One region of the Phyllobacterium sp. K27 genome, then DNA from elsewhere that is predicted to be linked to it. Evidence: predicted binding sites of a transcription regulator. Region 1 holds the regulator's gene; each other region holds the start of a gene.
The links. Region 1 encodes LexA, which represses DNA repair genes until DNA is damaged. Its sites were predicted from a motif close to TGTTCNNNNTGTGTTCNG; they were not measured.
Positions count from the first base shown of each region.

Region 1 (2,203 bases):
ACATGGTTGCGTCTGTTCGCTTTGCCGTTTGTGGTCATGGCCGTTGTTTTGACAAGTCGGGTATCGGAGCCCGCAATCATGATTTCAGAGGACGGGAAACTGGTCGCTATAAGAACAGAAGACGATCAGTTAGCAATCAACAGGCACGCCGGTGGTACGTTCAGTCTGAATAATTGGCAGCAGGGATATAAAACGCCGCAAATTATCAAGCCTGCAATGAAGGGTGATCTTGCAAGCGGGCCTCAATTTGAGTGCAACGACAAACTTTGCACTGCCCGCGAGCCGAAAGGGTTGGTTATCGCTTATACAGATGATGCAACAAGAGCAGCGGATGCATGCCGTGAAGGGCATGTCGTCATTTTGGCGTTTGCCACGAAGGTTGCGACTTGTCCAAACGCCGAAACATTGGTGCTTACAGCGCAGATGTTGGCGCTCAAGGGTGCTACGGAAATCAGATTCAAAGATTCGCAACCTGGCTCATTTGAAGCCGATCCTGCACTGACTGGAGCGGCCCTGGCAAAACAAGAACTTTTGCAACGCCTGGCTTCATCCGAGATTAAACATGCAGTCGGCACACCGAACCGGCCATGGAATAGTCACCGCATCTACTCTCGTGCCGCACGAAATCTGGAAGAGCGGCGAGCGAGCAAAAGAGAGCCACGTTCAGGTGAACAAAAGTAATCAGGCGCCTCTTATCATCTCGGCTTTTTAGTTCTTTTGGCGTTTTCTAGTACCGGCGTATCAGGCCAACCAGCTTGCCTTGGACCTGAACCCGATCCGGCCCAAAGATTCGGGTCTCATAGGCAGGGTTTGCTGCTTCAAGAGCGATGGATGCACCTTTGCGGCGAAAACGCTTCAACGTGGCCTCTTCATCATCCACAAGGGCCACGACGATTTCACCGGGGCTTGCCGTATCGCCGCGCTTGATGACAACAGTATCACCATCGAAAATACCCGCTTCGATCATGGAGTCGCCTTTGACCTCAAGCGCATAATGCTCGCCACTACCGATCATATCTGGCGGAAGGTTGAGCATATGGGTCTGGTTCTGGATTGCGGCGATGGGCACACCTGCTGCAATGCGTCCCATCACCGGGATGCTGATCATATTGGCAGCCACAATGTCCGCAGTGCTTGCTTGCGGGCGAGGCGGGGCGATATTGCGTCCCAAACTGCCTTCGATAACGCTTGGCGAAAATTTGCGTTGTGCGTTCAAGCCCGGCGCAATTGAATCCGGCAGGCGAAGGACTTCCAGCGCTCGTGCCCTATTTGCTAGCCGGCGAATAAATCCTCGCTCCTCCAGCGCGGTAATCAGACGGTGAATGCCCGATTTGGATGCGAGGTCCAATGCATCCTTCATCTCATCAAATGAAGGGGGAATGCCCGTTTCCTTCAACCGTTCATGAATGAAGAGCAGAAGTTCATGTTGTTTGCGCGTGAGCATAGGGCGATCCTTAAACGTGGAATCGGAAAAACAAAACCAGAACAAACACTATATGTTCCAGTTGTGTTCCACAAGGATTAATATCTGGTATAAACCAGTTACTTAAGGCGCCGCACACTGAAAATCAGATAAATAACGGAGAGCAATATGCTTAGCCGCGTATTGGAGGGCCACTGGATTGGCGTACGGTGAGCTCGACAGGCCATAGCTCATGAATATTGTCCACCGGTTCGCCATCGAGCACGCGCACCAGCATTTCAGCGATCCTTGTTGCGGCGGAACGCATTGACGACCGTGTGGTCGTCATGGATGGAACCATGTTGCTCGCATTGAGATAGGGGAAGACGTCATCGTGGGTGATGAGAGATACCTGCTTGCCCAACTGATATCCCTTGTTGCGGACGGCGCGCGAGACGCCCAAAGCCGTCATCATCGATCCTGCAATAATAGCTGTTGGTTGCGGTGTACATGAAAGCAAGCGCTGCGTTTCACGAAAGCCAATTTCATCAGAGAAATAGTCGTGAACGATAAAGCGTGGGTCCACTTCGACACCGCGTTCATTTAAAGCTTGCCGATACCCCAGTTCTCGATGCTCGGAAAATGTGAAGCCCTTCAAGCCATCAATCATGGCGATGTGCCGATGTCCCAAATCGAGAAGGTGGCTTGCTGCCTGATAGAACGCGCCCTGATTGTCAATGTCCAGCCAAGCATGAGGTCTGTCAATATTTGTGCGTCCATGTAGGACAAAAGGGAAGTTTG
Region 1 covers NZ_CM139240.1:2,216,583-2,218,785, forward strand. The annotation lists gene ACYJL1_RS10795 (ComEC/Rec2 family competence protein) at 1-681, shown strand, start outside; gene lexA (transcriptional repressor LexA) at 728-1,444, opposite strand; gene ACYJL1_RS10805 (substrate-binding domain-containing protein) at 1,596-2,203, opposite strand, start outside.

Region 2 (2,203 bases), 100 kb from region 1:
TTGCTTTGGAACCGGGCTTCGCGGGATAGGAATGCCAGCCTGAACACACCCAGAAAATTCAATCCCATAACAATAATGACGATTCCCGCGAGGATAGCTATTTCCTGCTGCCACATACGCAGGAACCCGCCGATCGTTGATGCGCCTGCCCCAAGCAGTACAAAAACTGTGGTAAATCCCAAAACAAAACTAAAGGATGACAGCAGGAGTGCTCGCCTGACCGGTGAGATTTTGGCGATGGATGCATCGGCTCGGAAATCTTCAACTGTCACCCCGGCCATGTAGCACAGGTAGGGTGGTACGAGAGGCAGTACACAAGGTGAAAGAAATGAGAGTGCACCAGCACCGGCTGCAGTCAGATAGGAAACATCAAGCGCCATATGCGCTCCTTCTCGGTCATTCGCGTTTGCGCCGGAATAAGCCGAATCTCTTCGGATTTCCAATCACCTTTTCGCCATTCCTGCGATCAATTTCGGGATCGCAAGATGGTTCGATCGCTGAAATTTGTAGAAAGCTGCAAAAACAACGCTTTTTATCACAGAAACTATGCACAATAGCTGTTGACCGATTGCCATCTCGCACCTATGTTCCGCCGCACTTCCCGAGGCCAATTACGGCTTTCAAGGGAGCGCGTAGCTCAGCTGGTAGAGCAACTGACTTTTAATCAGTAGGTCCAGGGTTCGAACCCCTGCGCGCTCACCATTGTTTCTGAGCAATTTCATTGAAGCATTGTTGAAGTCGTGTTTGCAGCTCACAAACTGCCCTGCCCTCTTGAGCGATAATTATCCATGCGCGGGAGTTAAAGAGTACCCCGTCTGTGGTCATATGCGCCTCGAGCAAGTTGCGCAGCCGTTGCAACATTGGTTCGGGTGCTTCATCCGTTCGGGCATGTCCTTTGTAAGATAAAGCTCCACGAGAGCGTCAAGCGCGCTATCGACATTGGCCTCATAGAAGTCGGGTTCTCGTACGGCGATGAAATCGACCGATACAAAATCTGCTGCGTTCAAAAGCTCTTTTGTGGTTAAAAACCAAATCAGAAATCAGAGCCGCTTGACACTGCATTTCTTAAACTTGATAATAGAACATATCATGAACAAACAAGGGTTATGCAGTGGCAATCGTCGATCTAACGGCGTTAAGACGCAATATTGCGGCTTTGAGCAGGCAAGGCGCACAAGGTACGCCTGTCTCGGCCTTTGATCTTGGTTGCCGGGATGTAGACAGCATATTTCGAGGTGGCCTTCAGCGGGGCGCACTTCATGAAGTTTTTGCAGAGGAAAGTGGGGATGCCGGGGCCGCTACAGGCTTTGTAATTGCTCTCGCCTTGCGTGCATCATCTGATCAGAATCCTATTCTTTGGATTGAAGAAGATTTTACAGGCAATGAACAGGGCTTTCCTTATGCTCCCGGCTTGCATTATTTCGGTCTTGATCCTGATCGAGTGATTTTCGTGCGGGGCTCATCGCCTCATAATGTCTTAAAAAGCTGCTTCAGACAGTCTCGCCATTCGCGGCATGGGTGCAGTCATTATCGTGCCATGGAGCAATCCCAAATGTCTGGATCTGACTGCCTCCCGGAAATTACTGCTTAACGCGCAACAGGCTGATGTGCCCGCCTTTCTACTGAGGTTAGGTGCCACTCCTGGTGAAAATTCTGCTGTCACGCGATGGCTAGTCCGCGCCGCACCCTCACAATCACCGGGTGCAAACGCGCCCGGAAACCCTGTTTTTCAAGTCCAACTTATTCGCAACAGACAGGGAAAAACAGGCCAATGGCTATTACAATGGGAGATTGAAAATCATGTTTTCCAACGGATCGAGCCGATTTTTGGCCCTGTGGTTTCCACATCTTCCTACGGATCGTCTCAAACGCGAAAATCCGCAGCGCGATCGTTCTGATCAGTATCTCGTTATTGTTGACAAGATTGCAAATGTTTTACGGCTGGTAGCTGTTGATCAGAGATCTGCAAAAGCGGGTTTATACAAAAGCATGACTTTGGCTGATGCATGTGCACAGTTTGAAAAGCTGGATATCGCTTTTGCCTCACCTCGTCAGGATTCTGCATTCTTGGAGCGTCTGGCGGATTGGTGTGATCGATATACGCCACTGGTAGCTTTTGACGATCCGGATGGCCTTGTCCTCGATATTACAGGCTGCGTTCATCTTTTTGGAGATGAGCACACTATGCTCAAGGATATTCATA
Region 2 covers NZ_CM139240.1:2,317,274-2,319,476, forward strand. The annotation lists gene ACYJL1_RS11290 (cytochrome c biogenesis CcdA family protein) at 1-380, opposite strand, end outside; tRNA gene ACYJL1_RS11295 (tRNA-Lys) at 627-702, shown strand; gene ACYJL1_RS11300 (ImuA family protein) at 1,112-1,591, shown strand; gene ACYJL1_RS11305 (Y-family DNA polymerase) at 1,912-2,203, shown strand, end outside.
Region 2: a site for LexA is predicted at 1,079-1,096, ahead of ACYJL1_RS11300 (ImuA family protein). Genes of this name have one in related genera too.

Region 3 (2,203 bases), 200 kb from region 1:
CGTTACCGGGACAATTGCGGGCGTGGTGCTCGGTGTTATCGTGTGTTTGAATGTCGAGCGGATCAGGGCGTTTTTCTCCTGGCTTTCCGGAACGACATTGTTCAATCCTGAACTCTATTTCCTGAGCACTCTTCCGGCCAAGATGGACTTCAACGAGACTTTTACCGTCATTCTCATGGCGCTTGTCCTATCCTTTCTGGCAACGCTTTTTCCCGCTTGGCGCGCAGCCAAACTCGATCCCGTTGAAGCTCTGAGGTACGAATAATATGGCTGGGCCTATTCTGCAGCTGACGAATGTCGGCCGCCGCTATGACGAAATCGGCCGGGAACTCATCATTCTTGATGATGCGAATTTTTCGTTGGGCAAGGGTGAGATGGTTGCGCTTGTTGCGCCTTCAGGCGCTGGCAAATCGACATTGCTGCATACTGCCGGCTTGCTTGAGCGACCGGATAGTGGCGATGTGATACTTGATGGACGCTCCTGCGGCGCATTGTCGGATGAAGAGCGGACGGCGATACGTCGCAACGACGTAGGGTTTGTGTATCAGTTCCATCATCTCCTGCCCGAATTTTCTGCTCTGGAAAACGTGATGATGCCGCAAATGATTCGCGGCATGAAGCCCGCTGTAGCATCGGAGCGTGCCCAGCAATTGCTCGATTACATGAAAGTTGGGGCGAGGGCATCTCACCGTCCGAGTGAACTTTCCGGTGGCGAGCAGCAACGCGTGGCAATTGCTCGTGCCGTTGCCAATGCGCCGCTTGTTCTGCTTGCTGACGAGCCCACGGGCAATCTTGATCCGGTTACGTCATCTTATGTGTTCGAGGCGCTGGAGGCACTCGTGCGCCAGTCCGGCCTGTCAGCCATGATTGCAACGCATAATCATGAGCTTGCCCGTCGCATGGATCGACGTGTTACGCTGAAAGACGGCAAGATCACCAATCTCTGATTGGCGATCCGTCCTCATCATTTCCCATTAGCAATTTGAAAACCATAGCGTTCATCACGCTATGGGAATGCTTGACATTAGAACAAAAATAGAACAAAACATAGACATAGAGCAAACGAAGAAGGGTTTTACCGATGAGCGAACTTTTCCAGGATGTTATGTCATTTGTAACGGTCAGTCTTTTCATTGCTACTCTCGCAATGTGGGTGAGCGTAATCTGAAAGAGTCCCCTCGGGGATGATTGAGCGCGCACAATATATCCACTGTTCACACAGCAGGGGCGTTCAATTTGAGTAGACACTTCATCGCGCATATCGGACTATGAATGCGCGGTGGAATCGGTTCTCCGTTCAGTAATCGGAGATAAAAAGTGGCAGATGGGCACGTCAGTATAAGCAATGCAGGCAAGCGCCCGTTGTGCTTTGTCCATCTGAGAGTTCATTCCGCATATTCTTTGCTGGAAGGGGCTTTACAGGTCCCAAAAGTGATCGACCTTGCAGTGGCCAGCCAAGCACCGGCCATTGCGATTACCGATACGAACAATCTTTTCGGCGCTCTCGAATTTGCACAGAAGGCTTCGAAAGCGGGTCTGCAGCCCATCATAGGCTGTCAGATGGATATTGCGTTTCATGATCAGACCGAAGAAAGCCGCAACGTAAACCGGCGTGAAGCACTTGGACTTGCGCCGTTGGTCCTGTTGGCTGCAACAGAGGAGGGCTATGCCAATCTCGTGCGGCTGGTTAGCCGTGCCTATCTAGAGACGCCGGCTGGTGATCCGGTCCATATTGCCTCCTCATGGTTGGCTGGAAAGACGGATGGCATAATCGTCTTGTCTGGCGGACCGGACGGTGCCATTGCCGCGGCAATCAAAGATGACCGGATCGACCGTGCGCGCCAACGGCTTCTAGTACTCAAATCGCTGTTCGGCGACCGGCTTTATGTCGAGTTGCAGCGCCATCGCGGTTATGACAAGTCGATAGAAGCGGCGCAGGTCGATCTTGCTTACGAGCTGGCACTGCCGCTCGTTGCAACCAATGACGTGTTCTTTTCCAAGAGTGCTGATTACGAAGCGCATGATGCCTTGCTGGCAATTGCATCGGGGTCACTGCTGTCTATTGATGACAGACGTCGCCTCAGTCCGGATCACTATCTCAAGAGCGAAGACGAGATGGTGCAGCTCTTTGCGGACTTGCCGGAAGCGATAGAAAACACTGTCGAAATCGCGATGCGCTGTTCTTACTATCCGAAGAATCGCG
Region 3 covers NZ_CM139240.1:2,412,160-2,414,362, reverse strand. The annotation lists partial or broken gene ACYJL1_RS11755 (lipoprotein-releasing ABC transporter permease subunit) at 1-265, shown strand, start outside; gene ACYJL1_RS11750 (ABC transporter ATP-binding protein) at 267-947, shown strand; gene dnaE (DNA polymerase III subunit alpha) at 1,318-2,203, shown strand, end outside.
Region 3: a site for LexA is predicted at 1,026-1,043, ahead of dnaE (DNA polymerase III subunit alpha). Genes of this name have one in related genera too.

Region 4 (2,203 bases), 540 kb from region 1:
TGCGCTCCAACCGGATAACGACTGCACCGGGGAAATCTTTCTCGAAGCGCAGAATGTTGTCCACTTCCGCGCCGCGCCAGCCATAGATCGACTGGTCGTCGTCGCCAACGCAGCAGACATTCTTCGAACCCTGTGCAATCAGGCGCAGCCACATATATTGCGCGGTATTGGTATCCTGATACTCGTCAACAAGAATATAGCGAAACTTGGCGTGATATTCCTTGAGAATATCGGGATAGGCGCGGAACATGCGGATAGGGTGGCACAGCAAATCGCCGAAATCACAGGCGTTCAATGTCTTGAGGCGGTTCTGATAGGCGGTATAAAGTTCGCGGCCCTTGCCATTGGCAAATGACCGGGCATCGCCTTCGGCAATTTCCGAAGGCCCAAGCCCTTTGTTTTTCCAGCCATCAATCATCAGCGCAAATTGCTTGGCGGGCCAGCGCTTGTCGTCCAGACCCTCCGCCTGAATGATCTGTTTGATCAGTCTTATGACGTCATCCGTGTCCAGAATGGTGAAGTCGGAACGCAGGCCCACGAGTTCGGCATGACGGCGCAGCAGTTTGACGCCGATGGAGTGGAATGTACCCAGCCATGGCATGCCCTCGACAGCGCCGCCGACCAGAACGCCAATGCGCTCTTTCATCTCGCGTGCTGCTTTATTCGTAAATGTCACGGCAAGTATCTGGCTTGGCCAGGCTTTGCCCAGCGAAAGGATATGCGCAATACGCGAAGTCAGCACCCGTGTTTTGCCCGTGCCTGCACCAGCCAGAACGAGTACAGGTCCCTCGGTCGTTTCAACCGCCAGTCGCTGTTCAGGGTTAAGGCCGTTGAGATAAGGTGGTGCGCTACGCGCCTGCATGGCGCGCGCAGCTATGCCCGAAGGCTGGCGTGGCGCTTCAGGTTCGTCAAAAAACGGAATATCGTCAGGTAATCCAGACATTTGAACCCAATGTAGTGATTCGGCACCGAAAAACCAGAAAAATGCGATACAAAAAGAGAACAATTGCAATTAGCCCCGACTTTCGGTTGAGGCGTGAGGTTGAAATATCAAGTCAGGATATTGCGTCTCCCACTTTATGGGCCTACCCATTTTGATTAGTGACTCGTTACCTTCAAGGTTTTGACAGTCGGCGGCAACATTCGTTGCCCGTGTCAGGATCATCCGGTTATGATTGAGCTTGGAAAGGGACTTTCCCCATGGCAATCACTCTCACCGCACTCGTTTTCCTTTTCATTGGCGCAGCGCTTGGCATCGGCGGTATATGGCTCGCTGTCCTGGGAGGCAGTTGGTATTACATCATTGCCGCTCTTGCGTTCCTCGTAGTTGCCTTTCTGCTCTTCCGCAGGCGGTCGTCCGCATTGCTGTTTTATGCACTGTTGGTCATAGGAACGCTCGGTTGGGCCATCTGGGAAATCGGCTTCGACTGGTGGCAGCTTGCACCGCGGGGCGGTGTCATCATGATCCTTGGCCTTTGGTTGCTTGCTCCGTGGATCAGGCGAGGCTTGAATTCATCTGCAGGTAGTGCCGGTTCTTCATCCGGCGGCCCGGCCTTGGCATTGTCCGTTGCTGTTGTCGCTGCGCTGGTGGTTGCAGGCTATTCAATGAGTCAGGATCCATTGCAAATTACGGGCGAACTGAGCAAGGAAATTGTCTCGGATACTGTCGATTTGGGTGGCAATATGCCTGAAGGTGACTGGCACCAGTATGGGCGTACACCCTATGGTCAGCGCTATTCGCCGCTTAAGCAGATCACCACGCAAAATGTCGACAAGTTGCAAGTCGCCTGGACCTATCAGACGGGCGACGTCAAGCTGCCGGAAGATGTCGGCGAGACCACCTATCAAGTAACGCCGCTGAAGGTTCGCGATACGCTGTTCATCTGTACACCGCATAATTGGGCCATCGCGCTCGATGCTGCAACAGGTAAGGAAAAGTGGAAGTTTGATTCCAATTCCGGCATGAATCCCGATCGTCAGCACCAGACCTGCCGTGGTGTGTCATATTATGCCGACCCTGCGGCAACGCCCGGACAGCCGTGTGCGGAACGCGTCTATCTGCCAACGTCCGATGCGCGTTTGATCGCGCTCGATGCGGCCAATGGCCAGATTTGTCCAGCCTTTGCTGACAAGGGCACGCTGCATCTTGAAAAGGGCATGCCCTATAATCCTGCGGGCTATTATTATTCCACATCGCCGCCGG
Region 4 covers NZ_CM139240.1:1,681,365-1,683,567, forward strand. The annotation lists gene ACYJL1_RS08130 (ATP-dependent helicase) at 1-943, opposite strand, end outside; gene ACYJL1_RS08135 (glucose/quinate/shikimate family membrane-bound PQQ-dependent dehydrogenase) at 1,201-2,203, shown strand, end outside.
Region 4: a site for LexA is predicted at 988-1,005, ahead of ACYJL1_RS08130 (ATP-dependent helicase). Genes of this name have one in related genera too.